2 regions of the Glutamicibacter sp. FR1 genome follow, and region 2 is predicted to be linked to the other one. Evidence: predicted binding sites of a transcription regulator. Region 2 holds the regulator's gene; the other holds the start of a gene.
What was found. Region 2 encodes LexA, which represses DNA repair genes until DNA is damaged. Its sites were predicted from a motif close to TCGAACANNTGTTCGA; they were not measured.
Positions count from the first base shown of each region.

Region 1: ACLQ8T_RS08990 (DUF6504 family protein) is a predicted target of LexA. The motif match lies at 4,959-4,974, and genes of this name have one in related genera.

Region 1 covers NZ_CP178602.1:1,849,289-1,864,925, reverse strand. The annotation lists gene ACLQ8T_RS09025 (uridine kinase) at 1-171, opposite strand, end outside; gene ACLQ8T_RS09020 (biotin/lipoate A/B protein ligase family protein) at 267-1,004, shown strand; gene ACLQ8T_RS09015 (glutaredoxin domain-containing protein) at 1,065-1,343, opposite strand; gene ACLQ8T_RS09010 (SOS response-associated peptidase) at 1,470-2,198, shown strand; gene ACLQ8T_RS09005 (hypothetical protein) at 2,195-2,719, opposite strand; gene ACLQ8T_RS09000 (MBL fold metallo-hydrolase) at 2,820-3,449, opposite strand; gene ACLQ8T_RS08995 (S-(hydroxymethyl)mycothiol dehydrogenase) at 3,449-4,534, opposite strand; gene ACLQ8T_RS08990 (DUF6504 family protein) at 5,014-5,322, shown strand; gene ACLQ8T_RS08985 (DNA polymerase III subunit alpha) at 5,359-8,814, shown strand; gene ACLQ8T_RS08980 (nucleotidyltransferase family protein) at 8,898-9,506, shown strand; gene ACLQ8T_RS08975 (VOC family protein) at 9,513-9,953, opposite strand; gene ACLQ8T_RS08970 (MFS transporter) at 10,193-11,770, opposite strand; gene ACLQ8T_RS08965 (winged helix-turn-helix domain-containing protein) at 11,850-12,485, shown strand; gene thrS (threonine--tRNA ligase) at 12,606-14,621, shown strand; gene ACLQ8T_RS08955 (HIT family protein) at 14,645-15,211, shown strand.
Region 2 covers NZ_CP178602.1:1,074,927-1,090,563, forward strand. The annotation lists gene ACLQ8T_RS05140 (helix-turn-helix domain-containing protein) at 149-562, shown strand; gene ACLQ8T_RS05145 (DUF3046 domain-containing protein) at 673-897, shown strand; gene recA (recombinase RecA) at 1,139-2,191, shown strand; gene ACLQ8T_RS05155 (regulatory protein RecX) at 2,191-3,090, shown strand; gene ACLQ8T_RS05160 (hypothetical protein) at 3,084-3,392, opposite strand; gene miaB (tRNA (N6-isopentenyl adenosine(37)-C2)-methylthiotransferase MiaB) at 3,645-5,093, shown strand; gene miaA (tRNA (adenosine(37)-N6)-dimethylallyltransferase MiaA) at 5,098-6,000, shown strand; gene dapF (diaminopimelate epimerase) at 6,033-6,968, shown strand; gene ACLQ8T_RS05180 (class I SAM-dependent methyltransferase) at 7,039-7,644, opposite strand; gene hflX (GTPase HflX) at 7,973-9,634, shown strand; gene ACLQ8T_RS05190 (ATP-dependent DNA helicase) at 9,627-11,624, shown strand; gene ACLQ8T_RS05195 (glycoside hydrolase family 76 protein) at 11,769-12,815, shown strand; gene lexA (transcriptional repressor LexA) at 12,872-13,591, opposite strand; gene ACLQ8T_RS05205 (LysM peptidoglycan-binding domain-containing protein) at 13,850-14,203, shown strand; gene ACLQ8T_RS05210 (histidinol-phosphate transaminase) at 14,284-15,390, shown strand; gene hisB (imidazoleglycerol-phosphate dehydratase HisB) at 15,413-15,637, shown strand, end outside.

The sequences.
Region 1 (15,637 bases), 770 kb from region 2:
GATTTCGCCGTAGCCGGTGCGAGGGAACTCAACAGGATTCCCGTCTTCACTGATCTGGCGGTAGAACTCGTCCAGCGGCAGATGAGGCTGGCCGAATTTCGACGCGAGATAGGACTTGCCGGATCCGGACGGCCCGGCAATCAGGATGACAGGGGTTGAAGAATTTGGCACGCCTTTTATTATGGCCCAGAAATGCCGGCTTTCGGCAACCAGCTGCTGTGACATCTACTCCACCTGAAGTGATTTGCTGAATTAGACTCAGTTCCATGAGTTTGTGGAATGCCCAGTCAGATGCGCCGTTATCCGTGGAAATCGAAGTTCCAAGCGGAGACCCGGCAGCTGACCTAGAACGCGGAGTGCAGTTGCTGCGCGATGTCCAGTCGGGCGAGAGGGGTTCTTTGCTACGGCTCTATCGTCCGGACCCGACTCTGGCCTTTGGCCAGCGTGATGTGCGTCTGGACGGCTATGAGGAGGCGCGGGAGGTGGCGCAGCAGCTAGGCTTTGCGCCATTGGTGCGCAAAGCCGGTGGCCGAGCCGCGGCATATCACCGGGGCACATTAATCGTTGACCACATTGAGCCCGAAGCTGAGGCAGTGATGCGCCAGCAAAGCCGCTTCGAGGTATTTGCCCGCGTCTATGCCAACGCCTTCCAGCGCCTTGGCGTGAATGCGCAGGTCGGGCCAATCCCGGGGGAGTACTGCCCCGGCGATCATTCGGTACATGGCCTCCCTGATGGGAACTCGCCGCGCAACTATCCAGTGAAGCTGGTAGGCACGGCTCAGCGTGTGGTTTCCGGCGCGTGGCTGTTCTCTTCAGTCTTTGTTGTCGAAGATTCTTCGTCCTTGCGCCAGGTCCTTGATGGGGTCTACCAGGCAATGGGTGTTCCCATGGATCCGACAACGGTAGGCGCAGCGAACGATTTGCTCGCCGGTGTCACCACTGAAGCATTTATTTCCGCGTTGCTCGGGGAATACCGCGAGCACGCAACGCTGCACGGTGCATAGCGCAGCTAAAAAGGTATCGGCACCTGCTGGGGGTGCCGATGCGTGGTTTTGCGACTGGAACTATGCGCCGACGCGCTCAACAACCTCGTCGATGCGCGGGTTGGTGGCTGCGGTACCGTCCGGGAAAATCAGAGTTGGAACGGTCTGGTTGCCGTTGTTGAACGACTCGACGATCTCCGCGGTGCCTTCAACTTCTTCGATATTCACCTCGGTGTAGGTGACACCCTTCTGGTCCATCAGGCGCTTGAGGTTGCGGCAGTAGCCGCACCAGCTGGTGGTGAACATGGTGACTCCGCCGGCAGCGGGAACGTACTGGTCAAGGTTCAATTCATTGCTCATAGTTGGTGTAACGGCACGCATGTTGACTTTGTTCCCGGCTGGCCGGAAAAAGTTCGCTGAATTCTCGGACGCTGCTCGCTAGACTGGGGAGCAGATTTTCCTTGAGGCCGGACTAGGGGGCAAGCGATGTGCGGACGATATGTGATGGCCAAAGCTATCGGCGATCTGGTGGCGGAGGCCGAGGCCGAAGCTGACGACAACCTGCAATTGCGCCAGTCATGGAACGTTGCGCCAACCACCGATGTGCCGATTGTGCTCGAGCGGCTGATCGGCGATGAGCTGCACCGCCAGATCCATGTCGCCCGGTGGGGGCTGGTGCCAGGCTGGGCGAAGGAGCTTTCGGTCGGGGTGCGTGCCTTCAACGCGCGCAGCGAGACGGCCAGCACCAAGCCGACCTTCCGCTCAGCAGTGAAGAAGCGCCGAGCCGTCGTCCCGGTGGAAGGCTACTACGAGTGGAAGAAGGAGGGCAGCAAGAAACGCCCCTTCTACGTGCACCGCGAGGATGGAAAGCTGATCTTCTTCGCTGGCCTCTATGAATGGTGGAAGGACGAGGACGGATCCTGGATTCTTTCCACCTCGATCATGACCATGGATTCGCCTTCGGCTGAAGAACCAGGGGTGCTCGGCGAACTTGCCGGCCTGCACGACCGCTTGCCCATTCCGCTGGGCAAGGAGATGATGGGCCGTTGGATGAACCCTGCCGAGGAAGATGGCGAAGGGCTGATCGAGCAGATTCGTGCAGAAGCGTTCGATGTGGCCTCAGAATGGACCATGCATGAGGTCGACACCGCTGTCGGCAATGTGCGCAATAACTCTCCGGAGCTGATCGAGGCGCACAGCAACTCGCTGTTCTAGCGCTGGTGCCGGGCGGCGTGCTGCACCATCCAGGCGCCGTTGGCCATGGCGAATACTGCCAGCCCCAGTCCCATCAGCCGCCGCGCGGCAACGCCCGCCGGGGACGTGGCCAGCGAGGACAGCTGTGCGTGCGTCAGCGGCTCGTAGGCGAACCAGCCCAAAGGCACCGGTTGCAGCGTATCCCAGATCTTCAACCCGGCCCCTGCCAGGAACAAGGCCAAGGCGAGCGCGGCCAGGATCCAGGGCACGACTCTGAGAGGGCGCACCGCCAGGATGCGGCGCATCAGGAAGATCCCTGCTGCCAGGCAGAGGGTGACGACGCCGAAGAACAGCAGCGCGCCTCCGGCAAGAAGCACAGGGCTCGGCGACTGCGAGATCGCTCCTGCGGCTGAGTAGAAGCTATCTGCGGCAGCGGCCACCGGTTGGCGGCCGTCGTGCCAGATCAAGACGAGGCCGCAGAGCAGGGCGGCAAGGCCGCCATAGCCTGCCGTTCTCTGGATCCGCAAATGCGTTTCAGGCATGGATTCATTATTCCATCGATGGTGTGGGAAACAAGGATGGCGGCAGCAGCCGGCCCGCAGGCCGGCTGCTGCCGCCATTTGGTGGAATCGCTGTCGCGGGTCAGTGCCCGCGCTTGATCCATTCATCCAGGTTCGGCGCTTCGGCGCCGATGGAAGTGGCATCGCCGTGACCGGTATTGACCACCGTTTCGGCTGGTAGCACCAGCAGCTTGGTGCGGATCGATTCAATGATCGTCTCGAAGCTGGAGTAGCTGCGCCCGGTAGCACCCGGTCCGCCGTTGAACAGGGTGTCGCCGCTGAACAGCACGCCGAGGTCTTCCGCATAGAAGCAGGTTGAACCTGGCGAGTGCCCCGGGGTGTGCAGCGCGGTCAGCGAGGTGCCGGCGATGGTGAATGAATCGCCTTCGCTGATTTCCGCGTCCACGTCGCGCTCCGGGTAGACAGCTTCCCAGAGCATGCGGTCTTCTGGGTTCAAGAACAACGGTGCATCTACGGCGTCGGCGAATTCGCCGGCGGCGCGGATGTGGTCATCGTGCCCGTGGGTCAGCAGGACGGCCATGACTTCGCGATCGCCCACGGCTTCCCGGATCTTGGCAACATCGTGTGCCGGGTCGATCACCATGACCTCGGAATCATCGCCGATGATCCAGACGTTGTTATCGACATCCCAGGTGCCGCCATCCAGCGAGAAAGTGCCGGAGGTGACGACGTTCTCGATGCGGGCAGCCATTAGAGCTCCACCACCGAACGCAGCACGGTGCCTTCATGCATCTTCTTGAACGCCTCTTCGATTTCATCGATCTTGATGCGTTCGGTGACGAAGGAGTCCAGATCCAGGCGGCCGAGCTTGTACTGCTCGACAAGCATCGGGAAGTCGTGGCTTGGCAGGCAGTCGCCGTACCACGAGCTCTTCAGCGAGCCGCCTCGGCCGAAGACGTCCAGCAGCGGCAGCTCGAGCTTCATCTCCGGGGTCGGGACGCCCACCAGCACCACGCGGCCTGCAAGATCGCGGGCGTAGAAGGCCTGCTTGTAGGTTTCCGGACGGCCTACAGCATCGATCACCACATCGGCGCCGAAGCCGCCGGTCAGTTCCTGGATGGCTTCCACTGCGTCGACCTTGGAGGAATCCACGGTGTGGGTGGCGCCGAAGGTCCTCGCGGTTTCCAGCTTGTCAGCGTTGACGTCCACCGCGATGATGGTGGTCGCGCCAGCCAGCTGCGCGCCGGCGATGGCGGCGGCGCCGACGCCGCCGCAACCGATCACGGCAATCGACTCGCCGCGCTTGATTTCGCCGGTGTTGATCGCCGCGCCGATGCCGGCCATGATGCCGCAGCCGAGCAGGCCGATGGCTGCCGGATCGGCTTCCTCATCCACGATGGTGCACTGGCCGGAGTGGACCAGGGTCTTCTCGGCGAAGGAGCCGATGCCTAGGGCGGCCGACAGTTCGGTGCCGTCCTCGAGGGTCATCTTCTGGGTGGCATTGAAGGTGTTGAAGCAGTACTTCGGCTCGCCCTTGGCGCAAGCGCGGCACTGGCCGCAGACTGCACGCCAGTTCAGGATCACGCGGTCGCCGACCTTCACATTGGTGACGTTCTCGCCGATCTGGCTGACGACTGCGGTGGACTCGTGGCCCAGCAGGTAGGGGTACTCGTCGCCGATGCCGCCGAGCTTGTAGTGCAAGTCGGTGTGGCAGACACCGGTGGTGAGCACGTCGACGACTACTTCTCCGGGGCCCGGGTCCGGAACGATGATGTCGACGACCTCTACCGGCGCATCCTTGGCGCGGGAAACAACGGCTTTGACCTTATGAGGCATGGGATTTAGCTCCTGGAACGATTGACTGTTGTTGTCTCGATGTTATCGGTGTCCCCGGCGCTTATGGAACATTCACGACACAATGACGCAGGCTGTTTCGCCCAGAGCCAATTTGCGCAGGTGCACCACGGTTTTCCCGGAACATATGTGACGGTGCAAGGGCTGCTCCTCGAGCTCCAGCTCTGATGGTCAGCAGGGTCCCACTCCCATCGGGTACCTCGCCAAATTGCGCCTAGCCTTGGCTCATGATGCGCAGCTTGCCAGCGATGCATCGCTGTTCCAGATTGCCGCGACGTCGGATACTCCTTGCCCTGTGCGTTCAGCACGGCCTTTCGCAGGGCCTATTTAGCCAGCCTGTCGGCGCTGGAGCCGCTGCGCTCGGCTAACCCAAACTGTCGGTCGCGCTGACTAGTGTAACTGTCATTCGAACACATGTTCGAATAGAATGATTCTACTAGGTAAGGAGTGTGCACGTGGGGATGTTCACCGAGTCGATCGAGGTAGCTCGCGCAGCGAATGGAATGCCGTTGCGCGTGAGCTGGCAGGGGCAGGACTATCGCTTGGTGGCCGAACCGCAGCGCTGGTTCGAGCGCCGCAAATGGTGGGACGAGAACCTGCGGATTCCCCGCGGAGCCGGTGCGGGGATTGCCGACTATGAGATGTGGCGCCTGCAGCTGGTCGCCGTGCGCGGATCCAGCCAAGTGCACAGCGTCGATGTGAGTTTTGATGCGCAAACTGAGCGGTGGCGCCTGGTGCGGGTGCATGGCTCGCTGGCCCGTAGCGCCTGATGTCCCGGCAGGGGAACATATTTTCGAAGGACCTCCATGAGCTTCACCCATCTGAACGTCAGTTCTTCATATAGCGCCCATTACGGCGTCTCGCCCCCAAAGCAGCTGGCCCAGGCGGCCAAGGCGCAGGGGGCGCAGATGCTTGCGTTGACTGACCGGGACGGGCTGTACGGGACGGTCAAGCATGTGGCAGCCTGCATGGCAGAAGGCCTGCATCCGATTCTCGGGGTGAACCTTGCGGTGCTTGATAGCCACGGGGAAGCCCAAGGGCGGATTGTCCTGCTGGCCCGTGGGCGCTGCAATGGCGCCGGGTATGCGGCGCTGTGCCGGGCAATTACCCTCGCGCATGGCACTTCGCATGGTGTTCCGGGCCTGGAAGCCGGGCAGCTGGCGCATCTGGGCGCCGGCGGGAACCTGATGGTCCTGCTCGGCGGGGAATCGGATGTTGCCCGCGCAATCCTCAAGGGAAACTATGCCCACGCCCGGGCGCTGCTTGCCAACTGGAAGAAGCGGCTGGGAAAGATGCTGCGCGTGGAGATCACCACGCACCTGTCCAGTCCCGGGTCGCGCTACAGCCTCGGCGAAGCAGGCCGCTTGCTGCGCTACGCCCACGAGCGGGGGATCAAGGCAGTCCTCAGCAACGCTGTACGCTACGTGGATCCCGACGGTGCGGTCACCGCAGACATCCTGGACTCGGCGCGCGCCCTGCACAGCCTGAAGAATCTGGACTCCTGCCAACCCAACGGCCAAGGATGGCTGAAAACCCCGCAAGAGATGCGCCAATTGGCCAAGGAAATCGGCCAGGCCACCGAAAGAAGCTGGGCTCAACAGCTGTTGCGGGAAACCGAGGCGCTTGCCGAATGGGCTGCGGCCGACCCGGTAGCCGATCTCGGATGGAAGAAGCCGGTCATCCCCGAAGCCAAGGTCATCGGCCTGCATCGTCCGGCCATGCAAGAACTCACCGAGCGAGTCCACGCAGCGGTGCCCGGGCTCTTGCCGCACGCCAAACCCAGCCTCATTGAAAAACAGCTGGCTCTGGAACTCGGGGTGATCGACCGGCTGGACTTCGCCGGGTATTTCCTGACCGTCGCCGAAACCGTCAAGCTGATCACCGGCATGGGAATCCGCGTGGCCGCCCGCGGCTCCGGCGCCTCCTCGCTGGTGAACTACCTGCTGGGCGTCAGCCAGGTGAACCCGCTAACCCATGACCTGGTGTTCGAACGCTTCCTCTCCGATACCCGCACCACCTTGCCGGACATCGACATCGATGTGGAGTCCGCACGCCGCCACGAGATCTACCGGGAGATCTTCGCCAGCTTCGGCGAAGAGCGCGTGAGCCTGATGAGCATGCAGAACGCCTACCGTGCCCGCGGCGCGGTCCGCGATGCAGGAGCCGCCCTCGGGGTGGAGCAGGAGCAGGTCGACGAGATCGCCAAGCAGCTCTGGCGCTTCTCCGCGTCCTCTTTCCGCGAAGCGCTCACCGAGAAGCCGGAACTGGCGGCATTGGCCGAACGCATTACCGATGACACCCAGCTCGATATCCTCATCGACGCCACCGAACGCCTGGACCGGCTGCCGCGCCATATCTCCATGCACCCCTGCGGAGTGATCCTCTCCGACGCGAGCCTGCTGGACCGCACCCCGGTCCAGCCGTCGGGCATCGGGCTGCAGATGAGCCAGTTCGACAAGCACGACATGGACCTGATGGGGCTGATCAAGCTCGACGTGCTCGGGGTGCGCATGCAATCAGCCATCGCCTACACCCTGGAAGAGATCGCCCGCATGCACCCGGACAAGCAGTCGGTCGCGCGCGCCGGAGGGCACGTGGATGACAGCTATATCTCCGCTGCCGGAGCGATCGACCTGTCCCGGGTGCCGCTGGATGACGGACCCACGTTCGAATTGATCCGCTCAACCCATACCCTGGGCTGCTTCCAGATCGAATCCCCGGGCCAGCGCGAGCTGATCGGCAAGCTCGCCCCGCGCGAATTCAACGACCTGATCATCGACATCTCGCTGTTCCGCCCTGGCCCCATGCAATCGAATATGGTCAAGCCCTACCTGGAGCACCGCCACGGCTTCGCCCCGGCCCAATACCTGCACCCGGACCTGATTCCAGCGCTCGCCGAAACCCATGGGGTCACCGTCTTCCATGAACAGGTGCTGCGCATCCTGGATGTGATGACCGGTTGCGGGCTGGGCATGGCCGATGTCTACCGCCGACTGCTGGGGAATCCGGACAAGGAACCAGCCGTAGAACGCTATGTGCGCACCGAAGCAACCAAGCGCGGCTACAGCCAGGAGACGATCGACAAGGTCTGGGAAGTGCTCTCCGGCTTCGGGTCCTTCGGCTTCTGCAAAGCCCACGGGGCGGCCTTCGCCGTGCCCACCTACCACTCGGCCTGGCTCAAGGCCCACCACCCCGAAGCCTTCCTTGCCGGCATCTGGGAGCACGACCCGGGCATGTACCCCAAGCGGCTGCTGGTCTCCGAAGCCCGGCGCATGGGCATCCCCATCCTGCCGCTGGACATCAACCGCTCCACCGGGCACTACCGGGTCGAACGGGTGTTCGAATCCGCTCCAGCGAAGCTCCCGGTGGTGCCACGCGCGCCCAGCTCGCTGCGCCCTGGACGCTACGGGGTCCGCCTGGCCTTCCGCGACATCCACCAGATGAGCGAACGCGAAGTCGAACGCCTGGTCGCCGGCCAGCCCTATGAGCACCTTGCAGATGTCCGCGCCCGCGCGGGGCTCTCACGCCGCACCTACCAGAACCTCGCGGCCCTCGGCGTCTTCGACTCCCTGCTCGCCGGGACCTCGCGTGCCGACACCATCGCCCACACGCAATCCATGGCCCACAGCTCCCTTCCGGCCAAATACCGGCCCGGCCCCGGGCAGCTGGCGCTTGACCTCGGGAAAATCGAACACATCAAGGCCACCGGAACCGAGCTGGAACCTGCCGAAGTGGTGCGTACCGAACTGGACCTGATGCACCTGGATGCCAGCGAGCACCTGATCTCTTCCTACCGGCAACGCCTGGCGCACCTGCCCATCACCCAAGCGGCCGAGCTGCTGCAGTTGCGCAACGGAACCGAGGTGCTTGTCGCCGGAGTGCGCGTGGCCACCCAGACCCCGCCCATGCGCGGAGGCAAGCGCGTGGTCTTCATTTCCGTGGACGACGGGACCGGCTGCATCGACGCGACCTTCTTCGACGACACCCAGCAACGTACCGGGCCATTGCTTTTTTCCACCCGCATGCTGCTCATCCACGGAGTCACCCGGCGCACCGGACCACGTGGCATCTCGCTGCAGGCGCTGAACGCCTGGGATCTGCATCAGCCCGAAACCTTGCCCGCTGCGGGATACCTTGAAGAGCAGGGCCGCCCGCAAATCAGCTACCGGCCAAAGCTCGGCGAAGGTGCTCGCAGCATCGAGAGCGTCGGTGAGCTGGCCAAGCGGATGGAAGCCGAAGGGCTGGACCAGAGAGGGGCGTGATGCGCTCATCCAATGACAGGGTTTTGCCCAACAAGTACATTGGGTCTCATGGGGCGAGTACTTGACGTGAGGAGCAAACGAACATGGATGCACCGGATGAACAATTCTTTCTCAAGTGCGTCCAAGCAAACCCCATCAACCAGCAAATCCTCCACCTTGCGCCACAGCTAGGTGTTTCGGACTGGTGGCTCACCGCAGGTGCACTATTCCAAACGGTATGGAACGTGCTTGAGGGAAAGGACCCGCAAAACGGAATTCGCGACTACGACTTCTTCTACTTCGATGAAGATACGTCCTATGAGGCGGAAGACGCAGTCATACGCCGGGCCAAAGAACTCTTCAAAGGCATCGACGCAGAAATCGAAGTCCGCAATGAAGCACGCGTCCACATTTGGTACGAGGAGCACTTCGGCGTGCCTGCTATTCCATTCACCAGCTCCACGGATGCCATCGATCATTTTGCAGCGAAGACCTGCTGCTTTGCGGTCACTCGCGATGCGCATGGGCAAGTAGCCACCTATGCCCCGCATGGGTTTGCAGATCTATTCGCCCGGAAGATCGTTCCGAACCCAGTGCTTGCCCCGCGGGATGTCTACGAAGCCAAGATCGAACGGTGGCTAGCCCAGTGGCCGTCGCTGACCGCAGAACCCTGGCCCGAGTCGGAAACATCGAGAAACATCACCCAAGGCTGAAAAACCTCAAACCGAGGACACATGCCCGTCCGCATCAATGACGAATGACGGATTATGCACGAAGTCCCAGCGGAACCCGTCAGGGTCGGCCACGCAGGCGCTCATTCCGCCCCACGGCTGCACAGCCGGTGCCGTCACGGATTGCGCTCCGGCATCAAGCGCTCGCCGGTAGAACCGCTCGACTTCCTCATCGGTGTGCACGTTATGCCCCAGCGACACAGGGGGAGCCTTCTCGCCGTGTCCGATGTCGCCATACTCGCTGGGCATCTGCGTAACGTCCCACAAGGCCAGCATCAAGGAATGCCCGGCACGGACAAAGGCAATCTCCGGGTGGGCTGGCTGCACCAGCTCGAAACCCAGCCCCTCGGTATAGAACCTGGTTGAAGCACCGACATCACGCACGCCGAGGGTGATCGCGCTGATGGTCGGCGGGGCCGACTTGTTCATGTAACCAGCCTAGGATGCCCTGATCTCGAATGATAGGCCTGGAAGGCGAACACCTCATGGTGTGGATCGGGTTGCGCGTCAGCGTGCTCTTTGTGGGTATTGCCTCGCACTACTTCTCGACCTCAGGAGGGCTCGTCACTGCCGCAGGGGGAGTTGCGCTATTCGCGGTGCTGGTTATCGGGGTCGTCCGCATAGTGCGAGCTTCCGGGAAAACTGCAGGCAGTTCAAATTCTGACTGACTACAGATGGATCCACTGCTCATTGCGCGGCGATGACAGGTCGCGCTCACGCTGGGCGTGGAGTTCCAGGTCGACGCGGCTCGGCAGGTGATGGTTGCGCTGTACGCTGCTGGGCGTGCGGCGCAAGCCAAGCCGCCGGGACGAAAAGGATGAGTTTGATGCTGGATAGTTTTTCATGCTCGGTTCTCCTTGAACCTGCGTCGGCTCGTCTTCTGCAGAAACCAAACCTGCAGATTCCTTCGCCTCCACGTCGATCTGAGAATTTGCGCTCGCCGGTTCGCTGGACCACTGATCCGGGTGCGGGATGCCGCGCACGTGCCGTGAGCACCAGGCGGCGATAGCTGCAACGATCACCAGTGAGCCGAAGAACAGCAATGTCGGTCCCATGCCCAGCCATTGCAGGCCGAGCCCGGTGAGGAACGGCGCCAGCGGCAGAGCCGACAGGGCCATGAACAAGATCAGGGAATTGGCTCGTCCTGCCATTTCCCGCGGGACTACTGCCATGAAGTAGCCTCCGACCGACGCGTTCAACGCAGGAACGCTCAGGTAGGCCACCAGCAGCATGGCACCCAGCCAGAGCAGATTTGTGTTGAAGCCCATTAGCAGCATCGCTCCGCCCAGAACGCTCAAGCAGCTGCAGGCCAGCACGCCCGTCCGGAATTTCTCGATCAAGCGTCCGGCGAACAGCGAACCGGCGAACATGCCCAGGCCCATGAATGTGGATACCAGGCCGATTACCCATGGGGTTTCGCCGCGTTGCTGCAACCCATAGATCAACGTCGTGTTCAGTCCGTTGGTTCCGATATTGATGACGGTGATCAGGATGAGCAGGCTGCGCAGCTGCGGCCTGGCGAAGCACCATCGCATGCCCGCCGCGATGCCGGGCGAGACCAGACGGCTGCCCGCCGGGGAGTGCTCCATGGGCTTTGACATGGCTTCGGCTGCGCGCAATGGTCCGCGCAGCGCGAACCCCGAAGCGGCGGCGAGCAGCTGCAGGAAACTGACAGCCAACAGGGCAAACCCTGCTCCGAATCCGAGCAGGAGCCCGCCCAGCGGAGCCGCGCCCAGCAGGAGCACCGAATCGCGTCCCTGATTTGCCGCCATGGCTCGTCCCAACTGCTTGGGATGGACCACGTCCTTGAGTGCGGCATTCGTGACGGCACCGAAATAGCCTGAACGCAGTTCCATGAGCACGTGGGCCAAGCAGAGCACTGCTACGCTCAGCGAGCCGCTGATGCTGGCCACTGCCAGTGCCAAGGTGAGTGTCGCACCGCAAATCCCTCCGGTGAGCATCATGCGTGCCCTGTCGGAACGGTCGGCCACGGAGCCGCCAAGCAGCGTCAAGCTGGCCCGCGCGGCCAGTCCCAGGGCGGCCAGCGTGCCGGCCTGCACCGTCGAACCGGCCAGTCCCAGCAGGATCAGCGGCAGCACGAAGGAGTAGATGCCGCCAGCCAGCAAGGCCGTGGTGTCGGCGACCCACCAGATGCGGTAGCTGCGCTGGTAATGCAATGCCGGCAGCAGTTGTGCGCCGGCAGCGGTCGCCTGCGGCTGAATCAGGGGAGTCTGGTCCGTGGTCATGCATCAACCATAGACCCGCAAATAAACTTGCGCAATAGAATTTGCGCAACTTAATTTGGGCAATTGCTATGCTGATCCCATGACCCAAGCACAGTCGAATGTCACGTTCACCGCGCCAATGCTCAAGGCCATGGCCAACCCGTTGCGTAGGCAGATCTTCGATGCATTGGCGGCGATGGGCACCGGGCGCGCCTCCGATATCGGCGAACTGCTGGGTCTGGCCCCGAACAAGGTCAGCTTCCACCTGCGCGAGCTGGCCAAGGCCGAGATGATCGAGGAGGCTCCCGAGCTGGCGCGCGACAAGCGCGACCGCGTCTGGCGTCCGGCGGCTACCGGCTACACCACGGGCCAGCCCGCGGATCGCACCGGGGATGGTTCTGCCACCGCCATGAACGCCTACCTCGGGCAGGTCATGCACGACGAGCAGCGGCGCTTGGAAGCCGCCTTGGCCCACGCCCAGCGCTGGTACGGAGCCAGCGATTCCAGGCCGGACCTGGCGCAGCTGAGCACCAGCAACCTGATGCTCACCGAAGATGAACGCCAGGAGCTGCAACGCCGTTTGGATGCGGTGATCCCCGCCTTCCGCAAGGACCAGCAGAGCGGGAAGATCGCCAGTTCGCAACCAGCCTCACAGCGCAAGCTGTGGCACTACTCCGGGCTACTGTCGGCCGACGAGCTGTTGAACGGGTCACACTCGGGCGAACAATCGGCGTAAAACCCGAAGTGAACCGGTTGCGCGACGCAATGCTGAACTAAACTGGATTCTGGCTGGCTGTGGCCAAGGTATGCCACAAGCTATGAAGCCATCACAGATTGAAAGGTAGAACCCGATCTCATGAGCGAGCAGCTGACTCTCACCATTGACGGCGAGCAGGTACAGGTGGACGCGGGAACGACCGGTCTGCAGCATTTCGCCAATGACAAGGACGTGGTTGTCATGCACGTCGATGGCGTACTGCGCGACCTGGCCCGCGAACTGGAAGCCGGAACCACTGTCACCCGCGTAACCATCAACGATCCAGAAGGATTGGAGGTGCTGCGCCACTCGACCGCCCACGTGATGGCCCAGGCTGTGCAGCAGCTGCGCCCGGATTCCAAGCTGGGCATCGGCCCGTACATCACCGATGGTTTCTACTTCGACTTCGACGTCGAAGAACCGTTCACGCCGGAAGACCTCAAGCAGCTGGAAAAGATGATGCAGAAGATCATCAACCAGAACCAGCTCTTCGTCCGCCGCGAAGTATCCCCAGCGGAAGCCAAGGCCGAGATGGCCAACGAGCCATACAAATGCGAGCTGCTGGCCAAGGCCGACTCCGCGGACACCTCCGGCGAAGGCGTGACCGTCGAGGTCGCCGCCGGCGAGACCACCATCTACGACAACGTCGACCGCAAGTCCGGCGACACCGTCTGGAAGGACCTGTGCCGCGGCCCGCACCTGCCGAACACGAAGCTGATCAAGAACGCGTTCGCACTGACCCGCTCGGCCGCCGCGTACTGGCTGGGCAGCGAGAAGAACAAGCAGCTGCAGCGCATCTACGGCACCGCCTGGCCAACCAAGGAAGACCTCAAGGCCTACCAGGAGCGACTGGCCGAGGCCGAGCGCCGCGATCACCGCAAGCTCGGCGCCGAGCTGGACTTGTTCTCCTTCCCGGACGAGCTGGGCTCGGGTCTGCCGGTGTTCCACCCCAAGGGCGGCATCATCAAGCGCGAGATGGAAGACTACGTGCGCGACCGCCACGTCGAAGAGGGCTTCCAGTACGTGGGCACCCCGCACATCTCCAAGGACGGGCTGTTCCACACCTCGGGCCACCTGCCGTACTACGCGGACACCATGTTCCCGGCGCTGCACATCGACGAGGAGCGCGACGAAGACGGCAACATCACCAAGCAGGGCCAGGAATACCGCCTGAAGGCGATGAACTGCCCGATGCACAACCTGATCTTCCGCGGCCGCGGACGCAGCTACCGCGAACTGCCGCTGCGCCTGTTCGAGTTCGGCCACGTCTACCGCTACGAGAAGTCCGGCGTGGTTCACGGCCTGACCCGTGTGCGCGGTTTCGCACAAGATGACTCGCACTCCTACGTCACCAAGGAGCAGGCCCCAGCCGAGGTCGAGCACCTGCTGAACTTCATGCTCTCGCTGCTCAAGGACTTCGGCATGGACGACTTCTACCTGGAGCTGTCCACCCGCGATCCGGAGTCGGACAAGTTCATCGGCACCGACGAGCAGTGGGCGGAAGCCACCGCGGTGCTTGAGCGCGTGGCCACCGAATCCGGCGTCGAGCTGGTTGCCGACCCGGGTGGTGCAGCGTTCTACGGGCCGAAGATCTCGGTCCAGGCCAAGGACGCCATCGGCCGCACCTGGCAAATGGGCACCGTGCAGTATGACTTCAACCAGCCGGCACGCTTCGGCCTGGAGTACCAGGCTGCCGACGGAACCCGCCAGGAACCGGTGATGATCCACGCCGCGAAGTTCGGCTCCATCGAGCGTTTCCTTGGCGTGCTCACCGAGCACTACGCCGGCGCCTTCCCGGCATGGCTCTCGCCGGTGCAGGTTCGCGCGATCCCGGTGGCCGAGGCCTTCAACGGCTACCTCGAAGAGGTTGTCGCCAAGCTCAAGGCGCAGGGCGTCCGCGTGGAACTGGATGACTCGTCGGACCGCTTCCCGAAGAAGATCCGCAACGCGTCCAAGGACAAGATTCCATTCGTGCTCATCGCCGGCGGCGAAGATGCTGATGCGAACGCCGTGTCCTTCCGCTTCCGCGACGGCAGCCAGGAAAACCAGGTGCCCATCGATGATGCGGTAGCCCGCATCGTTGAAGCCATCAAGAACCGCGACAACAACAACTAGTTCGGACAGGGAGTCCATTGAGCATGCAGGAACACGCAGACCAGTCCGTCACCGACGACTTCGAACTCGCCGGAGTGCCGGATTCGTTCCAGCGCCTGTGGACTCCCTACCGGATGGCCTATATCAAGGGCGGGCAGGACCAGGTCAAGGATGAGGCCAGCTGCCCATTCTGCGCAGGTCCCGGCCGTACCGACGAACAGGCGCTGATCGTCCACCGTGGCAAAACCTGCTACGTGATCCTGAACCTGTTCCCGTACAACCCCGGCCACCTGCTGGTCTGCCCGTACCGCCACGTGCCGAACTACACCGACATCACGGTCGAGGAGACGGCGGAAATGGCGGCGCTGGCGCAGCAGTCCATGCGTGTGCTGCGCAAGGTGTCCAACCCTGCCGGCTTCAACCTGGGCATGAACCAGGGCGAAGCCGGGGGAGCCGGCATCGCCGCCCACCTTCACCAGCACATCGTGCCCCGCTGGAATGGCGACGGGAACTTCTTCCCGATCATCGCGCAGACCAAGGCGATCCCGCAGACCCTCTCCGAGGTTCGCAGCGCCATTGCCGAGGCATGGGACAGCGAAACACCGAATTAGGCATTAGCCGGCTCGCGGGCCCAGCAGGACATCAATATGTCCTGCTGGGCCACTGGTTTTTAACGCGATTTTAACGCGAGAATCGCGATGCGGGCCTGAATCAAAGCAGTGTCTCGTAGATAGTTGCGGAAACTTGGCGCAACGCCTCGCGGTCGAGGCGCAGAGCGAGTCCCAATACCATCTAGGGCTCTTGGGCGCTGTCCGGCAGATGATCGCGCGCGGCTTCAGGTCATGGAAACGGGGAACCCTGGGATTGATGAGTTCGCGGAATGCCTCGCAGGCATCCAAGAACGTGTCGACGACCCGGATCCGTCTTATACCCGCGCCTGGACCACGCGGCTCTTGGGCGATGCCTGATAACTGCGGGAAGCGGCTGCAACGATTCAAAGAGGCATGAGCCTAGTGCGATGCATGTCCGATGAAGCG
Region 2 (15,637 bases):
ATGTGGCGTAGCTCGCATTTATTTGATTAGGGTGAATGTACGGGAACAAAATCGTATGACCTGTCGTTGTACGAATTGCAGGGCCGCAAGGATGGCCCCCGTATTTGATTAGATCTTCGAGATGGACCTAGGAGCAGAGGCTAAATTCATGGTCAAGCAACCCGTAACTGTCAATGGTGTCGTCCGTTGGCGCGATATGGGAGAAGCCCATATGGTCCAGCCCGAGAAGGAGGAGCACAAAATGGTAGTACTCCGTCATGAAATCGGCGATGTCCTGCGCGACGTCCGCCAGCGTCAGGGTCGTACCCTGCGCGAGGTTTCGCACAGCGCACGTGTTTCCCTCGGATACCTGTCCGAGGTTGAGCGTGGCCAGAAGGAAGCCTCTTCGGAGCTGCTCTCCTCAATCTGCGTGGCGCTGGAAATCCCATTGTCATTGATGCTCCGTGAAGTATCCGAGCGCGTTGCCCTGGCAGAGGGCATTGCGATCCCGGATACCGTCCCGACGGATATGGCCGACGAGTTTGCCGCCAAGGGCAACAGCAAGCCACTGGCCTCGGTCTAGCATCATCTTTTCCGGGCCGCCGCTACTCAGTAATCGAGACTGCCGGCAGCCATGCAAGGAGCCTGCGCGAAATGCGCGGGCTCCTTGCCTTTGCGTGGGAGAATTATCAGGTGAAAATCAGCGATTTCTGGCGAAATATGGAAAACGAGTTCGGCCCGCGGTACTCCCGCGTGCTGGCCGATTCCATGGCCCTGACCGAACTCGGCAGCCTGACTGCGGCACAGGCGCTCGATAGGGGCATCAAGCCCAAGCAGATCTGGGAAGCCCTGTGCCGGGCGCAAGATGTTCCGGCTGAACGCTGGCTTGGCGTGGATATCGAGCCGAAGCAATCGTAGGGATTCCATTCGAATACCCATGCAGTAATTCTTCGAACACGCCGTGTTGAATTTCGAACACCTGTTCGGATAGGGTTATGCTGGAAACAACGCAGGAAACTGCGCCAAGAACTTAAGCACTGGGATTGTCCACACTTCTGGGCTATCGGAGTCCAAAGTGTCGGTGGGCAAGCATACTGTCTATTGCAGGACAAAAATCATGAGCAAGTACGTAGCAGGCTTGCAAGAGCAAAGGTGAACCATGGCAGCAAAAAATGATCGGGAAAAGGCGCTAGAGGCTGTCCTGGGCCAAATTGACAAGGCCTATGGCAAAGGCTCGGTCATGCGCCTGGGCGACGAAACCCGCGCACCCATTGAAGTAATCCCTACCGGCTCGGTTGCCCTGGATGCCGCCCTTGGCATTGGCGGATTGCCACGCGGCCGCGTGGTGGAGATCTATGGTCCGGAATCTTCGGGCAAGACCACGGTTGCCCTGCACGCAGTCGCCAGCGCACAGAAGGCCGGCGGCGTCGCCGCATTCATCGATGCCGAGCACGCGCTGGATCCGGAATACGCCAAGAAGCTGGGCGTCGACACCGATGCGCTGCTGGTCTCCCAGCCGGATACCGGCGAGCAGGCACTGGAAATCATGGATATGCTCGTGGGCTCCGGTGCACTGGATATCATCGTCATCGACTCCGTGGCGGCACTGGTTCCCCGCGCCGAAATCGAAGGCGAGATGGGCGACAGCCACGTCGGCCTGCAGGCTCGACTGATGTCCCAGGCATTGCGCAAGATCACCGGCCGCCTCTCGGCCTCGAAGACCACCGCAATCTTCATCAACCAGCTGCGTGAGAAGATCGGTGTCTTCTTCGGCAGCCCGGAAACCACCACAGGTGGCAAGGCGCTGAAGTTCTACGCTTCGGTGCGCATCGATATCCGCCGCATCGAGACCCTGAAAGAGGGCACCAACGCGGTCGGCAACCGTACCCGCTGCAAGATCGTCAAGAACAAAATGGCTCCTCCTTTCAAGCAGGCCGAGTTCGACATCCTGTACGGCCACGGCATCTCCAAGGAAGGCTCGCTCATCGACATGGGCGTCGAGCACAACCTGGTCAAGAAGTCCGGTGCCTGGTTCACCTATGACGGAGACCAGCTGGGCCAGGGCAAGGAAAACGCCCGCCGCTTCCTGCGCGACAACCCGGATCTGGCCAACGAGCTCGAACGCCAGATCCTGCAGAAGCTCGGCGTCCTGCCAATGGAAGAAGTTGAAGAAGACGAGACAGAACTGCGAGTCGTCGAGGGCGATCAGTAGTGGCCTCAGGCTTCCAACGACGTAGCGTCCGACCCGGAAAGAATTCCGGGTCGGACGCTACGTCCGTTTCCAAAGAGTTCCAGGGCGACCTCGAAGACATGCCGGACTGGGCCAAGCCCAGCCCGGAAGAATTGGAAGCCCAAGCGGTTGAGGAATCAGCCAAGCGGGACCGGGCGGCTCAGCGAGCATCCCAGCGCGCTGCGGCGCCTGCAATGCCGGCCGGCAGCACCTCGCGAACCATTGCCAGCTTCTCCGAGCAGCCGGCGAAACCGGGCAGCATCGAAGAGCTGCGCGCGGCCATGGAGCAGATTGTGGCTGCGCCCGCGCCGGCCAAACCGTCGAAGCAGGAACGCCGCGAAGCGCGCGAAGCGCGAAAAGCTGCCCGCCAAGCGGGGGAGCCTGAAGAGCTCAGCGACGACCAGTGGCGGGAAAAGGCACGCGGAATTTTGCTGCGCCAGCTCACGGCCAGCGACAAGACCGCCAAGCAGCTCAAGGACAAGCTCCTTGAGAATGAATGCCCGGAAGACATTGCCGATGAGGTCATCGACCGCTATGCCGAGATCAACCTCGTGGATGATGAACGCTTTGCGAAGTCCTGGGTCGTTGCCCGCGCTCGCTCGCGTGGATTAGCCCGCGGTGCGATCAAGCGCGAGCTGCGTACCAAGGGGGTGGACGACGAGCTGGCCGCTGAAGCGCTGGAGCAAATCGATGACGAAGCGGAGGAGCAGCGAGCCCGCGAACTGGTGCGCGCGAAGCTGCGTCCCGAATCCATGGGCGCCGATCGGGACAAAGCCCTGCGCCGGCTCGTGGGGATGCTGGGCCGCAAAGGCTACAACGGCGGCATGGCGTTCAAGGTCGCCCGCGAGGAATGGGAAGAGCGCTTCGGCAATCGCTACTGATGTCGTTTCGGATGCCGCCCTGGTGCGTTTCTCCGGCGCTCAAGCCAATCGTCAATGCCCTGGTAGGCCCAGAGGCTCAAGACCAGGACCCCGGCAAGCATCGAGCCGACACCGATATTGAACAGCAGGCTGTCGGTTTGACCATCAATGGGCGGGATGATGCCAATAGCGGTCGGGATGGCGAGAAGGAAAAGCGCGGATAATCCTGCCATCCACCAGTGGAAGATCTTCATGCCGCGCGACAACCGCAACGGTCGGTACTTGCCGGTTTTCTGGTGCTTGCCTGGCGAATGGTTTTCCACGGATTGCCCTTCCTGCGCCGAATCAGCTATCGAAAAGCCTATTCCTTTTCCTGGCCTTCCACCCGAAGGCGCGCACCGACGGCCACTAGGCCGTAACCGTGAAGGCAACCAGGAGTCCAGCGGAGGCTCGCCTACATTTCAGCGGCACCCGATCTTCGGTAATCTTTAAGGGTGACTGAGCAACATACCTTGAGCAACATCGGCAGCGAAGAACTACCCCGTACCTATGAGGTACGTACCTTCGGCTGCCAAATGAACGTCCACGACTCCGAGCGCCTCTCTGGCCTGCTGGAAGATGCAGGGCTGAGCCGCAAGCCGGAAGAGCTGGCCGAAGAAGTCGCCGACGTTGTTGTCTTCAACACCTGCGCAGTGCGTGAGAACGCAGACAACAAGCTGTACGGGCACCTGGGCATGCTCAAGAACCTGAAGGCTGAACGCCCCAATATGCAAATTGCCGTCGGCGGCTGCCTTGCTCAGAAGGACCGCGACACCATCATCAAGAAGGCCCCATGGGTCGACGTGGTTTTCGGCACGCACAACATCGGCTCGCTGCCCACGCTGCTGGCCCGCTCGCGCCACAACCAGAAGGCGCAACTGGAGATCCTTGAATCCCTGGATGTCTTCCCCTCCACGTTGCCTACCCGACGCGAATCCGTGTACGCCGGCTGGGTCTCCATCTCCGTAGGGTGCAATAACACCTGCACCTTCTGCATCGTCCCTTCCCTGCGCGGCAAGGAGCGGGACCGTCGTCCGGGCGAGATCCTCGCCGAAATCCAGGCCCTGGTAGACGACGGTGCCATCGAAGTGACCCTGCTGGGCCAAAATGTGAACTCCTACGGCGTGGAATTCGGAGACCGCCTGGCCTTCGGCAAGCTGCTGCGCGCTTGCGGTGAAATCGAAGGACTGGAACGCGTGCGCTTCACCAGCCCGCACCCGGCGGCCTTCACCGATGACGTCATCGATGCCATGGCGGAAACACCTAACGTGATGCCGCAGCTGCACATGCCGCTGCAGTCCGGCTCGGACAAGGTGCTCAAGGACATGCGCCGCTCCTACCGGTCCAAGAAATTCCTCGGCATCCTGGACAAGGTCCGCGAACGCATCCCGCATGCGGCAATCACCACCGACATCATTGTCGGCTTCCCGGGTGAAACCGAAGAAGACTTCCAGGCCACCCTCGACGTGGTTGAAGCGTCGCGGTTCTCCTCGGCCTTCACCTTCCAGTACTCCAAGCGTCCGGGCACCCCGGCAGCCGACCTGGACGAGCAGCTTCCCAAGGCAGTGGTGCAGGAGCGCTATGAGCGCTTGACGGCGTTGCAGGACCGCATTTCCAAGGAGGAGAACGCGAAGCAGCTGGGCCGTACCGTGGAAGTCATGGCCACCGAACAGTCCGGACGCAAGGCCGAAGAGACCCACCGTCTCTCCGGACGCTCGCAGGACCAGCGCCTGGTGCACTTCTCGGTACCTGAAGGTGCCCAGGCCCCGCGCCCTGGCGACCTGGTAACCCTGCCGATCACCGAAGTGGCGGCATTCCACCTGATCTCGGATCCCACCGTGGACCAGTACTCCCTGCGCCGTTCTCGCGCCGGGGATGCGTGGGACCGGGCGCAGGCCGAAAGCTGCGGGGTTCCAGCACCGGCGGCCAACGGATCGAAAGGCCGCACGAGCTTGGGCATGCCGACGTTGAAAGTGCGCAGCTAGCCATATGGCCACTTCGAACCTGCCGGTGATTGCCATCGTCGGCCCCACAGGTACCGGCAAGTCGGACTTGGCCATCGCCGTGGCGCAGGAACTGGGCGGGGAAATCGTCAATTCCGATGCCCTGCAGTTCTACCGCGGCATGGACATCGGCACCGCGAAGCTGCCGGTGAATGAGCGTGGCGGCATCGAGCATCACCTGCTCGACACCATGGGCATCACCGAGGAAGCATCCGTTGCCGCCTTCCAAACCGAAGCCCGCGACCACTTCGCCCAAATCCGTGCCCGCGGCAAGGTTCCGGTGATGGTCGGGGGCTCAGGGTTGTACGTGCGGGCGGCCCTTGATGTGATCGATTTCCCGCCGACGGATCCAGAAGTCAGGAAACGGCTGGAGGCCGAGGTCGAGGCTCAAGGAGACGGACCGCTGCGCCGCCGGCTGGCCGAGGTTGACCCGGTATCTGCAGCACGCAATCTTGACTTGCGCCGCGCGATCCGCGCCCTTGAAGTACACGAGATTTCCGGTCGGGCCTTCAGCTCCTTCATGCCGCAACGCGAGTATGCCGCTCCGGCAATCCAGATCGGCTTGAACTACGACCGCCAGGCGTTGCATGAGGCCTTGGAAACCCGCGTGCACAAGATGGATTCCTTGGGATTTGCCGCGGAAGTCGAGGGACTGCTCGGCCAGGGATTGCGCGAAGGCAAGACCGCCTCGCGCGCCATCGGCTACCAGCAGTACATCGACTTCCTCGACGGGCAGATCACCCGGGACGAAGCCATTGACCAGACGGTCATTGCCACCCGCAAGTTCGCGCGACGCCAAATCACCTGGTTCAACGCAGATGAGCGGGTCAACTGGCTGAACCCGCTGGAACCTGGGCTGCTGGAAAAAACACTGCAGATCATCGGCTAGCCAACGTACGAACGAAAACTCTAGGAGCATTGATGTACCGCACCGAATTAGGTCAGCTGGCCGGACAACGTTTCGCCAAGGGCCATGCCACCGGCAACGACTTCGTGCTGATTGCCGACCCGGAAGCGCAGCTGGATCTCAACGCCGAACAGGTGGCCGCCCTGTGCCACCGCCGCTTCGGCGTTGGCGGCGACGGGCTGATCCGTGCCGTGCCCACCGCCAAGGTTCCCGGATACGAAGGGCAGTTCCTGGAGCATCCCAAGGCCTACTGGTTCATGGATTACCGGAACAACGATGGGTCCATCGCCGAGATGTGCGGCAACGGCGTACGCGCCTTCGCTCACTACCTGATTGCCGAGGGGCTCGTGAGCCTCCAGGTCGGGCAAAGTTTCCAGATCGGCAGCCGTGCCGGCGTCAAGGAAATTACCCGACTCGCTGATGGCTACGCGGTGAACCTCGGCCCCTGGGGATTGATCTTCGAGCAGGAAGCCGCCGAAAAATCGGTGGACTCCATGGTCAAGCCCAGAGGCTGGGAGCAGGCGCTGCCGGCCTTGAGCATCGCCATGGGCAACCCGCACACCGTAGTTGCCTTGCCAGACGTCCAGATGCTTGAAGAACTGGACCTGTTCCAAGCCCCAGAGGTATCTCCGGTCCCTGCCAACGGCACCAACGTGGAATTCGTGGTTCCTTCCGAGCCGCTGATCGAAGAGGACGGGGTTGCCCAGGTCCAGATGCGCGTCCATGAACGCGGGGTCGGCGAGACGCTCTCATGCGGTACCGGTGCGTGTGCGGCCGCGGCAGCCGTACGCTACTGGGCCCGCAGCACCGCGCTGATCAACCAGTGGGCTGTCAAGGTGCCCGGCGGTGTCGTCGGCGTTGAATTCCGTGGCAATGCAGAGGGCGGCGAAGATACGATCCTCAGCGGCCCGGCAGACCTGGTTGCCCGCGGGATCATCGGTTCGGAGTAGACCAGATCGGCTCCACGGCAAAAATCGCAGAATGGCTCGGCGAGCTATTCTGCGATTTTGCTTTTTGCAATCAGGCCGGACGCGCTACCTTCAGCACGCGGAAGGCCTTGGCGGTCGCTTCACGGGTGATCTTCCAATCCGAGGGAAGCTGCTCAATCAGCCACTTCTGCAGCGAATCGCTGCCCAGGTTCTTCTGCACCACCATCCATGCCTCGCCACCCGGGGCCAACCGCGGCAACCACAACATCAGCAGTTCATGCAGGGCATCCTTGCCGATGCGAATGGGCGGGTTCGACCAGATGGTGTCGAATTGCAGGCTCGGATCCACGGACTCAGGGGTGCCGACAACCACGTTGGACAAGCCGAGCGCCGCGGCATTCAAGCGGGCCAGGTCGATGGAACGCTCATTGACATCCACGCCGTAGACCTCGGATTGCGGGGACTGCTCGGCGGCGGCCAGGGTGATGGGCCCCCAGCCGCACCCGATATCCAGAATGCGTCCGCGAGGGGTTGGCACGTACTGCAGCAGCACCGCCGTTCCCTTGTCCAGACCGGCGGGGGAGAAGATTCCCGAGGCAGTCTGCACCTTGCGCAACGAGCCGTTGAGCTCGACTTCGATGGTGCGCCGTTCATCTGCCGAGGCCGGGCTGGCGGTGAAGTAGTGATCCGAGGTCATAGGCAAAGCTTATCGCCCGGTACGGATACCCCAAAGATCAACGTCGGCAACGTGAGCAAGGCGATATGGGCGTGAGCAGATATCACTGATAGAGTTTTCCCTATGACTTTCATTTTCGTCTAATACGTAGCCCTCTTGGTTACCCGCGGTTCCACAAGCTGGCCGCGCAGTTCCTGCGCGCCCACTTGCATGAATCAGCAGACGGCAAAGTCATTTCCCAATACCTGGCAGTTCTTCTTTCCAGAACCCCCGCACACGCCTTTGCTTACCGGTAACCATGCATTCACCTGTCTGCCCATAGACCTTTACTCCTTGCAAAGGACCACGAATGTTTGATGAACCAACCGAAACTGAACGCGCCACGTCGCAAAGTGGGGTCCACCCGCACTATTCTGGAAAGCGAAGTACTTCTAAGGAGACCATGACTAACTCCGAGTCACACGAGCACGATTCGGCATCGATGGATGATGCCCAGATCCAGGCCGCCATCGATCGAATTCTCGCAGCCGATGATGCGCAGAGCCCGCAGGTTCAGCACTTCGGCGAAGAAGAGAATTCCATTTTCGCTGGCCAGGCTACTGCACTGAACCGTTTTTCCTCAGGCCTCAGCAATTTCGACGGGGACCAGGAAGATCTGGAGGATCGCCGCGCGCTGCGTCGCGTCGCAGGCCTGTCCACGGAACTGGAAGACGTCACCGAGGTTGAATACCGCCAGCTGCGCCTGGAACGCGTCGTGCTGGCGGGCATCTGGAGCGATGGTACCGTCGCCGACGCCGAGAACTCCCTGCGCGAGCTCGCCGCCTTGGCGGAGACCGCAGGTTCCGAAGTCCTCGATGGCCTGGTGCAGCGCCGCAGCAAGCCGGACCCTTCGACCTTCCTCGGCTCGGGCAAGGCCGAAGAGCTGCGCGGAATCGTTGCGTCAACGGGTGCCGATACCGTGATTGTCGATGCAGAGCTGGCGCCATCGCAGCGCCGTGCCCTGGAAGATATCGTCAAGGTCAAGGTTATCGACCGCACCAGCCTGATCCTGGACATCTTTGCGCAGCATGCCCAATCGCGCGAGGGCAAGGCCCAGGTTGAACTGGCCCAGCTCGAATACCTGCTGCCGCGTCTTCGCGGCTGGGGCGAATCGATGTCCCGCCAGGCCGGTGGCCGCGTAGGTGCCGCCGGTGGCGGCATCGGCTCGCGTGGACCGGGTGAAACCAAGATCGAGATGGACCGCCGCCGCATTCGCGACCGCATGGCGAAGCTGCGCCGCGAGATCAAGGCCATGAAGCCTGCCCGCGAAGCCAAGCGTGCCAGCCGCAAGCGCAATGCGGTTCCAGCCGTGGCCATTGCCGGCTACACCAACGCCGGCAAGTCATCGCTGCTCAACCGCTTGACCAACGCCGGGGTGCTGGTGGAGAACGCGCTGTTCGCTACCCTGGATCCAACCGTCCGCCAGTCGGCGACCGAGGACGGGTTGACCTACACGCTGGCCGATACCGTCGGCTTCGTATCCAACCTCCCGACCCAGCTGGTGGAAGCCTTCCGATCCACGCTGGAGGAAATCGCCGATTCGGATCTCATCCTGCACGTCGTTGACGGGTCCCACCCTGATCCCGAAGGGCAGATCCAAGCCGTGCGCACCGTGCTCGGCGAAGTCGACGCGTTGAACATTCCAGAGATCATCGTGGTCAACAAGGCCGATGTGGCTGACCCGTTCGTTATCGAACGCATCCGCAACCGGGAATCCAACACCGTGGTCGTCTCCGCGCACACCGGTGAAGGCATCCAGGAGCTGCTCGAAAAGATCAGCTCATCGATTCCACGCCCCGGCATCCAGCTTGAGGTGCTCATTCCCTACAACCGCGGGGATTTGATCGCCAAGCTGCACCAGAGCGAATCAGAGATCTTGGAAAGCGAACACCTGGAGGAGGGCACCCGGATGATCGTCAAGGTGCGCGATTCCCTAGCTGCAGAGTTGGAGACCTTCAACCTTCATGGATAAGCAAGAGCAGGCCCTGGGGCTCCTGGAGGCCGCGGTCACTTCCATGGGCGGTGCCATGCGCACCGGCCAGCAGGAAATGGTCAAGCATGTGGTCAGTGCGCTGGAAGATGAAAAGCACTTGCTGGTGCAGGCAGGCACCGGCACCGGCAAGTCGATGGGCTACCTGATTCCGGCATTGGCCCACGCGCAGACCAGCGCCAAGCCGGTGATCGTCTCCACCGCGACCTTGGCGCTGCAATCGCAGATTGTCGGCCGTGACGTGCCGCGGTTGCTCGAATCGCTCAAGGGCAAGCTCTCGCGCCCGATGGATGTGGCCCTGCTCAAGGGACGCTCGAACTACCTGTGTCAGTACAAGCTCGGCGGCGGGTACCCGGATGACGAAGGCACGCTTTTCTCGATGGATGAGCCGGCAGCTCCTGCCGGCACCACCTATTCGCCGTTGGCCAGCGAGGTCATGAAGCTGCGCGAATGGGCTGAAGAGACCGAGACCGGTGACCGCGATGAGCTGGTGCCCGGGGTCAGCGACAAGGCGTGGAAGCAGGTCTCGGTTTCGGCCATGGAGTGCTTGGGGTCGCAGAAGTGCCCGATGGCGGATGAATGCTTCTCGGAGATGGCTCGCGCCCGTGCCGGGGAAGCGGACGTGGTCATTACAAACCACGCCCTGCTGGCGGTATCGGCCTTCGAGGGGCTTTCGGTCCTCCCGGACTTCGAAGTCGCGATCATCGATGAGGCCCACGAACTGCAGGACCGCGTGACCAGTTCGGTTTCCGGGGCGCTCTCCGCACGCATGGTGCTCACCGCGGCTGGCGGCGCCAAGCGCCATTGCGGAGTGAACGTGGACGAGATGGTCAAGGCGGCGAACCGCCTGGAAAAGTCGTTGACCGGCGTGCCCACGGGGCTGCTGGAACATGGCCTGCGCGAAGACATGGGCATCGCCCTGAACGACATCGTGGAACAGGCCCGGCTGGCGTTGGCGCTGTCCAAGCCCGAAGCCAATGCACCGGCTGACGGCGGGCGACAGACCGCCCGCTCCCAGCTGCAGTCGGTGATGGACGATGCGATTCGCATGCTCGAATCCGAAGAGCGCCGCGAGGTGCTGTACACCACCCGTCCGCGGGAGTTTGTCGAAGGCCGGGGATACGTCGAAGCTGACGAGACCCAGCCAGCCACGTTGAACGTTGCCCCGTTGTCCGTTGCCGGCAAGCTGCGCGAAGGGCTGTTCGATGGGCGCACGGTCGTCTTGACCAGCGCTACCTTGGCTATCGGTTCGCAGTTCGATTCGGTCGCAGGCTCGCTGGGCTTGATGGGCGCCGGGGCTCCGTCCTGGACTGGCGTGGACGTCGGCAGTCCCTTCGACTACCCGAAGCAGGGCATCCTGTACGTAGCCAAGCATCTGCCCAAGCCGGGCCGCCAACTGGCTGCGGAGACGCTGGATGAGATCGAGGATCTCATCAAGGCCTCCGGCGGCGGTGCACTGGCTCTGTTCACTTCGAAGCGCTCCGCCGAAGAAGCGGCAAGCATCTTGCGCGAACGCCTGGACGTGGACATCCTGTGCCAGGGCGAGGGCAGCATGAAGTCGCTGGTCGAGCAGTTCAGCAGCGAACGTGACACCTGCCTGTTCGGAACCATGACCCTGTGGCAGGGCGTTGACGTGCCAGGAGATTCCTGCCGACTGGTCATCATCGACAAGATCCCGTTCCCGCGCCCGGACGATCCGATCTCCAAAGCCCGTTCCGAAGACGTGGCCAAGCATGGCGGCAACGGCTTCATGCAGGTGGCCGCCACCCATGCGGCGATTCGCCTGGCCCAGGGCGCTGGACGCCTGATCCGTTCGGTCGGGGACAAGGGCGTGGTGGCGATCCTCGATTCGCGCATGGCCACTGCACGGTACGGCAGCTTCTTGAAAGCAACCCTGCCGCCGATGTGGCCGACTGTCGACAAGAAGGTCATTGCCGGTGTTCTCCAGCGTTTGAACCCGGACGGTAAATAGCCGAATCATGGAGCATGAACTTGAGCTGTCCTTGGACTGAGGGCAGCTCAAGTTCTTTATGCCCTATCTGCAGGATGCTCGGCGATGCACTAAGGTCTGTGACAAGAACTGATGCCGCGTGAATCGAAAGGCACCATGGAGTCCATGCAAGAATTGGCACACCAAGCCGCCATCGACACCCATCAGCGTTTCGGGCGTCGCCTCTTGCGGCTGCCCGGAACCTGGATTGGGCAAAGCTACAGCAGGGCGCACCGGTTGCGCGACGGAAGCATGCTCAGCGATCTCAATGGCTGCGCGCACCCGTTGTCGGAGTGGAACTATTGGTGGCAGGCGCATTATCTGGATGCCATCATTGATGACGGCCACTCCTATCTGGCCGCAGGCGACGCGGAATCGGCGCGTGCCGAGCTGGCCCGGGCCAATCATCTGTTGCGTGGCATTCGAATTCGCAACTTCGGGATGCTGCCCAACTACTTCTTCGACGATATGGCGTGGCTTGCCTTGGCTAGCGGCCGTCTGGCGCAGTTCACGCTGGCCGTGACGGGAGAAGGAAACCACGCTGCTCAGACTGCAATGCGGGTGCTGGGAGAACAGCTTCAAGCTGGCATGGACGAGGTGCTGGGCGGCGGCCTGTACTGGTCGAAAAAACGGGATTTCAAGAATACGCCGGCCAATGCGCCGGCGGCCCTGTTCTTCGGCCGAACCGGCCAGGAGGACACCGCACGGCAGGTCCTCCAATGGCTGGAGAAGAACCTGTTCAGCGCCGAGCGTGGGCTGTATCTGGACGGGCTGCGGTTGACCAGCCAGGGGCACACGATGGAGCCAGCGGTCTATACCTATAACCAGGGCACGGTGCTAGGCGCGTTGCTTGAGCTTGGCGAGCCGGCCGATCTGGCTCACGCCCAGGTGCTGATCGATGCGACCACGCACTCGCTGTCTTCCGCTGCCGGAGTACTCGCGTTCAACCGCGGGGGAGACGGGAATCTTTTTGCCGGAATCCTGTGCCGGTATCTGGCTCTCGCCGCGAAAGATCACCGCTTGGAAGCACCAAGCAGGGAGCAGGCCAAGGATCTGGTCAAGGCAACTGCAGGCCATCTGACCGACCAGGAACCACGCCGGCTCTCGGCGGCAGTCCAGCGCTGGATGATCTTCGCCGCGGCCGCCCAGATCGAGCTTGAGGCCGGCGACTAGCTGATTAAACGAAAATTGCGCTGGTGCCAAGCACCAGCGCAATATCCACACGAAATCTAGAGTGAGCGCATGACCGAGACGACCCGTCCCATGATCTTTGCTGCATCACCCAAAATCGGTTCGTAGCGCGAGTTCTGCGGAAGCAGCCAGGTATGCCCATCACGCTGCCGGAAGGTCTTGACGGTCGCTTCCTCGTCCAGCAGGGCTGCGACGATGTCGCCGTTGTCTGCCGTCTGCTGTCGGCGGACAACTACCCAGTCGCCGTCGCAAATCGCGGCGTCAACCATTGAATCGCCGGACACCTTGAGCATGAACAGTTCGCCGTGGCCCACGAGCTGACGAGGCAACGAGAAAACATCCTCGACGGACTGTTCTGCCAGGATCGGACCGCCAGCAGCAATACGGCCAACCAGCGGAACCATGGTGGTGTCAGCAGAAGTGCTCAGTTCAATGATCTTGGCGTCTTCGCTGGCAGCCGGCTCGACCGGCTCCGAGGCCTCGGCCTTTTCGGCATCGTCGGACAATTGCAGTGGCAGCAGGATTTCCATCGCGCGCGGACGGCGTGGGTCTCGACGGATATAGCCGAGCTTTTCCAACTGGCTCAACTGGTGGGTCACGCTCGACAGACTCTTGAGTCCGACAGCGTCGCCAATCTCACGCATCGATGGCGGATAACCGTTCTTGCCGATAGACCGCTGGATCGTCTCCAGGATCTTCTTTTGGCGAATCGTCAGCGAACGTGCATTCGATCGGGGAGTGCGTTGTGATGCTGACATGAGATTTTGCCTTCCCTAGCAATCATTCGAAAGTTTGCGTGTCCAAACTGTCGGAGCTAGATGGTGAGATGTTTTCATTGCTCGTCTACTTCGAAATCTTAGTAGATAAGCGAGCTTCTTTCAAAGATTTGTTCGAAAACTTCTGGACAAGTTCCGCGAACCTCTGTTAGAACAGATGTACGAGGTTCGAACAAGTTTTCGAATCCGTACTTTCGAATAAAAATTCGCATCACTTGAATTTCTTGAGGAGACAACGTCATGGCTACCGTCGCACTTGACTCAGATCAGACCCAAGCGCCGCTGAAAATCCGCATCAACCGCCGCGGTTGGGCTGTGCTGGTGGGGATGCCCGTTTTCGCACTCACGATCGCTGCTGCTTTCTTCTTCTCCATGTTCGCCTCTGACGCGCATGCCGCGGCAGAAGATCCTGCTGGGGTTGGAACCATCGATGTCACCGTGATCCCCGGGGATACGCTATGGAGTTTGGCTCGCGACTATGCCACCGGTTACGACGTGACGTCCGCAGTTGGCCACATCGCGGAGCTCAACGCCTTGGACGGCAGCGAAATCCAGGTTGGAGATACCTTGTCGATTCCGGTCCTTGCCGGTTAGCTTCCCCCGCTGGCTAGAGTTTGTTACCTGCAGCCGTAGCGGATTCACTGGCGGGCTCGCTGCGCACGTAGACTTGATGCGTGAATGACCGCAGTGAACTTTTGAGTCAGCTGCCCTTGCGTGAGAATCTCCGCGGGCTATCCCCTTATGGCGCACCGCAAATTGACGTGCCGATCCAGTTGAACGTCAACGAGAACACCCATCCGTTGCCACCGGTAGTCGTAGACGCCATTGCCCAGGAAGTGGCCAAGGCAGCGGCAACTCTGAATCGCTATCCCGACCGCGAGTTCACCGAGCTTCGTGAACTTCTTGCCGATTACCTCGGCCACTCGCTCACCAAGGAGAACATCTGGGCCGCGAACGGTTCGAATGAAATCCTGCAGCAGATCCTGCAAGCCTTCGGCGGTCCAGGCCGTACCGTGATGAGCTTCGGCCCCACCTACTCCATGTACCCGCTGTTGGCCAGTGGTACTGATACCACCTATATCGCCGGTGAACGCGCCGAGGATTTCACCCTGTCCGCCGAATCTGCAGCCGCGCAGGTCCGCGAGCACAAGCCGAATATCGTGTTCCTGTGCTCGCCGAACAACCCCACCGGCACCGCCCTTGGCCTTGATGTCATCACGGCCGTGTACGAAGCCATGAGCGAGCACAACGGCATGGTGATCGTTGACGAGGCGTACGCCGAATTCTCCTTGGCCAGCACCAAGTCCGCACTGAGTCTGCTTGAAGGCCGCCAGCGATTGATCGTCTCGCGCACCATGTCCAAGGCATTCGGCCTGGCCGGCGCACGCGTCGGCTACCTGGCCGCCGCGCCAGAGGTCACCGATGCCATCCGCTTGGTGCGGCTGCCGTACCACCTGTCGGCCGTGACCCAGGCAACGGCGATCGCCGCCTTGAAGAACATCGAGTTGCTGCTGGCGCAGGTCGAAGACATCAAGTCCCAGCGTGACCGCATCGTCGCGCGCTTGAAGGAACTGGGCCTGAAGCCATCGGTCTCCGACTCCAACTTCGTCTTCTTCGGTGGCGTCGAAGACCCCCACGCTATTTGGGAAGGCCTGTTGGAAGCCGGCATCATCATCCGCGACAATGGAATTCCGGGGACCTTGCGTGTTACGGCCGGAACCGAATCAGAAACCACAGCCTTCTTGGAACGACTTGCCGAACTGCTCGGCTCGCAGAAGTAATCAAAGACAAGCGAAGGAAGACATGTCTGCCGAATTGATTGGCGCACGTCGCGCCCGCATGGAACGCGTGACCAGCGAATCGTCCGTATTCGTTGAATTGGATCTCGATGGAACCGGAGTCTCGGAGATCAGCACCTCGGTGCCGTTCTATGACCACATGCTGACTGCGCTCTCCAAGCATTCGCTCATCGACCTCACCGTGCGTGCTACCGGCGATACCCACATCGATGTCCACCACACCGTTGAG